Regions from separate parts of the Chryseobacterium sp. SG20098 genome, predicted to be linked through region 1. Evidence: riboswitches for the same ligand, from Rfam matches in the RefSeq annotation. Region 1 holds a riboswitch; the other holds the start of a gene.
The links. Region 1 has a riboswitch for cobalamin ahead of metE (5-methyltetrahydropteroyltriglutamate--homocysteine S-methyltransferase). Riboswitches for the same ligand answer to the same signal wherever they lie in the genome.

Region 1 (3,182 bases):
TTTTTCACAGAGCCGTTTCCAAAAAGCATGGGATAAATTTCTTTTATTAGGAAAAACTCATTCAGAACCACAAGATGTTTTGGCAAAACTTCAGCAAATGCTGAACAACAACAATACACAGAAAAATTATAAGAAAAGATTCACTGTCAGTTCACATCAGGGGCTTTATTTTATCAATACGGAAGAGATCTCTTTCTTTGGAGCAGAAGAAGGAGTTGTTTTTGCTTTTGATACAGCAGGAAAAAAACATCTGTTGAATGAATCTACTTTAAAAGAAATTGAAATGCAGTTAAATCCTTCTGATTTTTTCAGGATCAACCGTAGTGAGCTTGTTCAGAAACATCATATTGAAAGAATAGAGCGATACAATAAAAATACACTTTCCGTTCAGATAAAAGGGCAGAAAGATCATCTTGTCACAAGCCAAAGCAATACTTCCTCGTTCAGAAAATGGATTGAAGAATAAATAGGTTTTCCGGTTTTATTCCATTAAATAGTCAGTCCATGGTTATTTTTTACCTCAGCCATCACAAACGTACTGTGGGTACTCCCTATGGAATCCACAGATCCAAGCTTATTGAATACAAAATCCTGATAATGCTTCATATCCCGTACCTGAACTTTCAGAAGGAAATCAAAATCCCCGGAAATATTGTAACATTCGGCAACTTCTTCGATTTCTAAAATCTCCTTTACAAAATCATAACCTATCGATCTGTCGTGAATTTTGAGCTTGATCTGGCAGAAAACCGTAAATCCGCGATTCAGTTTTTCGGCATCAAGAACGGCCGCATATCTTTTAACAAAACCTTCCTGTTCAAGCCTTTTTACCCTTTCAAAAACAGGTGAGGTAGAAAGATTTACCTCTTTCGCAAGTTCCTTAACGGTGAGTTTAGCATTTTTCTGGAGCAGCCTTAGCAGCTGTAAGTCCTTATCATCGAATTGTTCCACAGAATATTATTCTTTTAAATGATTAAAACATTCAAATGTACAGAATTTTATGCTTTTATTTTTGTTTTTAAAAGTTTAATTTGCTTAATTATTTGATAATAATTGTATTTTTATTCTGTATTGCTAATTTTACACAAAATTAAAAACTTTTACTGATGACCATAGTTAAAGGTAAAAGTACAGTTCTTTACAGATACTTCATCAAACAGAAAAGGTTTTACTTAACGTAGATTAATAGGGAATCGTGTGCAAATCACGAGCTGTCGCGCAACTGTAAGTAACACACCAAAGGTTTCTGTCCTTGCAGATCCACTGCCAAAAGCGGGAAGGATGACGGAAACTGTTACAAGTCAGGAGACCTGCCTTTACTGAATTGACAATGCTTTCGCGGTCTGAAGCTTTGGGGTCATACAGATAATATATCGGATTCGGGTATTTTCTTTTGTAAAGGAAATTACGCTGTCTGCTATGTCATGACTTTCCTGAAACTTCTTCCGATAAAACATTACGAAGCCTTTTAAAGAACTTTCCCAATAAGTTTAATTAAAAAGTTTTAAAAAATGCAAACTCACATCCTTGGCTATCCGCGTATTGGTAGCAAAAGAGAACTCAAAAAAGCCTGCGAACAGTATTGGTCAGGTAAAATCCTTTTGGAAGAACTTCTGAATACCGGAAGAACTATCTGTAACCAAAACTGGAATATCCAGAAAGAAGCAGGGATAGACCTTATCCCGTGTAATGATTTTTCATACTATGATCAGGTGTTGGATATGAGCCTTGTAGTAGGAGCCATTCCAACACGTTACCATGAAGTGGTGCTTAAAAAGAATAATACTGAATTGGATCTTTATTTTGCAATGGCAAGAGGATATCAGAAAGACGGATTGGATATCACTGCCATGGAAATGACCAAGTGGTTCGATACCAACTATCACTATATCGTTCCGGAATTTTATAAAAATCAACAGTTTAAACTGAGCTCAGATAAGATTTTCAATGAATTTGCCGGAGCAAAACAAGCGGGAATCAATGCAAAACCGGTGATTATCGGACTGGTTTCTTATCTGTTATTAGGAAAAGAAAAAGAAGAAGGCTTCGATAAATTGGATCTGGCTGGAAATCTTCTTCCAGTCTATACAGAGATTTTAACCAAACTTCAAGACCAGGGTGCGGAATGGATTCAGTTTGATGAACCTTTTCTGGCGTTGGATTTAACAGAAAAAGCCAAAGAAACGTATCTTTCTGTGTATGCCGAAATCAGAAAACGTTTTCCGAAACTGAAATTTATCGTTGCCACTTATTTTGACGGATTAAAAGATAATGCATCAATTGCTGTTTCCCTTCCGGTGAATACATTGCATATTGATCTGGTGAGAAATCCTGAACAGTTAGATGATATTCTGAATGTTATTCCGGAAAGCTTAGGCCTTTCATTAGGAGTAACCGACGGTAGAAATATCTGGAAAAATGATTACGAAAAATCATTGTCTTTCATCAGAAAAGCTGTTGAGAAATTAGGATCTGAAAGAATTCTGATTGCACCATCATGTTCATTGCTTCATTCACCTTGTGACCTTGATTTTGAAACCAGTCTTAATCCTGAAATTAAAAACTGGCTGGCTTTTGCTAAACAAAAAGTAAAGGAAGTCGTAACGCTTAAACAACTGGCATCCGGAACGGAAAATGAACAGGTTCTTGAAGCATTTGAAGAAAATAAAAGAGCCATTGAAAGCAGAAGAACTTCTTCTCTTATCCATAATGATCAGGTAAAACAGAGAGTGAATTCAGTTACTGAAAAAGATGCTCAGAGAATAAATACTTTCAAAATCCGTAAAGAAGAACAGCAGGAAGTATTGCAGCTACCATTATTTCCAACCACTACAATCGGATCATTCCCTCAAACCACAGAAGTAAGAAGCTGGAGAGCAAAATTTAAAAAAGGAGAGCTTACTGCAGAACAATATGATACCTTATTGAAACAGGAAACGCAGAGAACAATCCGCTGGCAGGAAGACATCGGAATTGATGTATTGGTTCATGGAGAATTTGAACGAAACGACATGGTGGAATATTTCGGGGAACAGTTGGAAGGATTTGTATTCACTAAAAACGGTTGGGTACAAAGCTACGGAAGCCGTTGTGTGAAACCTCCTGTGATTTTCGGTGATGTTTCCCGCCCGACTCCGATGACGGTGTATTGGTCTCAATATGCCCAATCTCAGACTGAAAAA
Region 2 (3,182 bases), 1.6 Mb from region 1:
ACGGAGTGATTCACAATCTGAATGAGCAGCCTATCAGCCCGATTACTGATGTGAATGAAATGGACAGCTCCATACCGGAAGCTATTTCGAAAATAAAAGATGATCAGAAGTATAAAAAACTGTTCAGAGAAGCTTATGGAGACGAAACCATTACCGGCGAAAGAATTTTAAAAGCATTATCACAGTTTATGGCTTCTTTAATTTCTGCAGATTCAAAATATGACAGATTCAGACAGGGAAAAGAACAGTTGACTTTGGCAGAATCTCAGGGAATGACATTATTCAATCAGAAATGTGCTTCTTGCCACAGCGGCGAATTATTTACCGATGAGAGTTTCAGAAATACAGGACTCTATTACAATACAGAGTTCAAAGATGCCGGACGTTACAGGGTTACTCTTACTCAGGTTGACTGGATGAAATTCCGGGTTCCAAGTCTGAGAAATGTTGAATATACTGCGCCTTATATGCATGACGGAAGGTTTTACACTTTGGAAGCAGTACTCAATTTCTATTCAGATCAGGTGGAAGATAATCCCAATCTTGATCCCCGCCTGAAACAGAACGGTCATGTAGGAATTGCCATGAACAGTCAGGAAAAACAATCGATCATTGCATTCCTGAAAACATTATCGGATAAAAGTTTTATATCCAATCCAAAATTTGCAGAATAATTTATAAAAAACATGAAGAAGATTATATTGATAGTAAGTTTGATCCTGTTGAATCAGTATCAGGCAAAAACCATCAGAGACAGTGCTTATGTTGCTCCCGAAACGCTTAACAGATTCGATTTTGATGATGATTGTGATGCGTGCGGCTGTGCTGCAGGAAATGGATCTTCCGGCTTTGAATCTTTGCTGAATCCACAGTTTATCGGAATCAAATACTTTGCACAGCATTACAAAGCCAAGGAAAACTTATTTGTAAAAGACCTCACGCAGGATCAGTATTTCAATACGTTGCAGCTGTGGGGGAAGATTCCACTGACTAAAAAACTAAGTGTTTATGCAAGTCTGCCCTTCCATTTCCATGAAAAGAAAACGATGCAGGGAGATATCAGAATCAATGGAATAGGAGATCTGAATCTGATGGGGATTTACCAGCTGATGAGCTCTAAAGATAATTTCCATCATCTGAGTGGAGGTTTGGGAGTGAAAATTCCACTCGGGAAGTTTGATGAAAAAGGGGCATCCGGTGTCAACCCAAGCTTTCAGCTGGGAACCGGAAGCTGGGATTATCAGGCCGCTTTGAATTATAAGTTTCAGAAAAATAAAGTAGCTGTACTGGTCAATACAGATTACACCATTAAAACAGAGAACAGGAAAAATTACCGTTTTGGAAACCAATGGAACTATGCAGCAACAGGCTTTTATCAGGTTGCAGGAAATGAAAAGTCCATTTTTTCTGTAAAAACAGGGGTTCAGGGTGAAGTCTACGCTCAGAACAAACAGTTTGATGAGGCACTGCCGAATACTGCTGGTAGTGCTTTGTACGGAAAACTGGGATTTGAAGCCTCTTACAAAAAGCTGAGCCTGGGAAGTGAAATCATGCTTCCCATGTACACGCATCTGGCGGGAGGAGATATTGAAGCTCAATCAAGATTCAGTATTTTTCTGAATATTGGAATTTAAAGCGACACCCCCAATAAATGATGTTAAAGCTCCTTCGGGAGCTTTAATTGTTTATAAATCATGATTTTAGTTGGGGATTAGGAATAATTATTTATCTTTGCCGGAATTTGGTGAGCCGTAAAAAGCTCTTAAAAGGGAATCCGGTGAAAATCCGGGACAGACCCGCTGCTGTAAGCTCCGCACTAAAGTTTTTGAAGAATATATCCACTGTTTTTTAATGGGAAGGATTTCAAAAATGGAGTAAGTCAGAAGACCTGCCAGACAATAATCGTTTGACGCTTTCGTGGAATAAAGCTTAGGACATCAATGATTCTGTGCAGTGACAGCTGTGCTTTGTCGTTGTATTCTTATACCCCATTAGCGTCTTCATTACCCTAAATGAGCTAATGGCAGCAAAACTAATTACTTCTGCAATTCATAAAGCTGTTTTCACAATATTGGTGATTACATCTCAACTTTTATCTTCTCAAACCAAGAAGAAGGACAGTCTTCAGGAAGAGACGATTAAAGGAATTAATCTTTACAAAAAGAATTTTAAAGAAATCCTTCCGGCACAAACGCTGCAGGGAGAACAGCTGGAAAGACTAAACAGTCATTCCGTTGCAGATGCACTGCGGTATTTTTCAGGCGTTCAGATTAAAGATTACGGAGGATTGGGTGGTTTGAAAACCATCAACATCCGAAGCATGGGAAGCCAGCATGTAGGGGTTTTTTATGATGGAATTCAATTAGGAAATGCTCAAAACGGACTGGTGGATCTGGGAAGGTACTCTTTGGATGATCTGGAAGAAATATCGTTGTATAACGGACAGAAAAGTGAAATTTTTCAGCCAGCAAAGGACTTTGGCTCTTCTGGGTCTATCTATTTACAGCCTAAAACACCCGTATTTAAAGGAAATAGAAAAACCAATTTGGTGATAAGAGCAAAAAGTGCATCTATTGATCTCTTTAATCCTTCATTCCGATTGGAACAGAAAATTTCAGACAGGGTTTCTGCCAGCTTCAGTGGCGAATTTATGCAGAGTGATGGAATTTACAGATTTCGTTATGCCAAGAAATATCCTGATGGACAACAGGCCTATGATACCATTGCAAAAAGACAGGACTCAGATATCAAAGCAAAACGTTTTGAAACTTCTCTCAACGGAACTTTAAATAACGGAAGCTGGAATATCCGTGGCTACGGTTATATTTCAAACCGCGGAATGCCGGCACCTATTGTTAACGGGCGCTTTGAAGGAAGAGGAGCGAGGCTTTCCGATGAGAATTATTTTGTACAGGCTAATCTGAGAAAAAAACTGTTCCCGAAATTTGAAACACAGCTTAAAGCAAAATTTGCTTACGATTATACCCATTTCATGGACACAGTTCGTTCGCAGTCTATTATTTATACCGATAATACATACATCCAAAGGGAACTTTATCTTTCCTCTTCCAATATTTACTCAATCACTCCCAATTGGGATGTCAGCCTGAGTGGAGATTTTCAGTATAATAACCTGGATGCCAATCTGGATAATTTTTCTTATCCTACACGTTACACTACAT

Region 2: another riboswitch for cobalamin. It lies ahead of RHP76_RS17105 (TonB-dependent receptor plug domain-containing protein); the one in region 1 lies ahead of metE (5-methyltetrahydropteroyltriglutamate--homocysteine S-methyltransferase).

What each region holds. Positions count from the first base shown of each region.
Region 1 is NZ_CP134622.1:257,820-261,001, forward strand. It holds gene RHP76_RS01170 (LytR/AlgR family response regulator transcription factor) at 1-466, shown strand, start outside; gene RHP76_RS01175 (Lrp/AsnC family transcriptional regulator) at 490-951, opposite strand; cobalamin riboswitch at 1,147-1,333, shown strand; partial or broken gene metE (5-methyltetrahydropteroyltriglutamate--homocysteine S-methyltransferase) at 1,512-3,182, shown strand, end outside.
Region 2 is NZ_CP134622.1:3,740,440-3,743,621, forward strand. It holds gene RHP76_RS17095 (cytochrome-c peroxidase) at 1-674, shown strand, start outside; gene RHP76_RS17100 (transporter) at 687-1,634, shown strand; cobalamin riboswitch at 1,726-1,911, shown strand; gene RHP76_RS17105 (TonB-dependent receptor plug domain-containing protein) at 2,021-3,182, shown strand, end outside.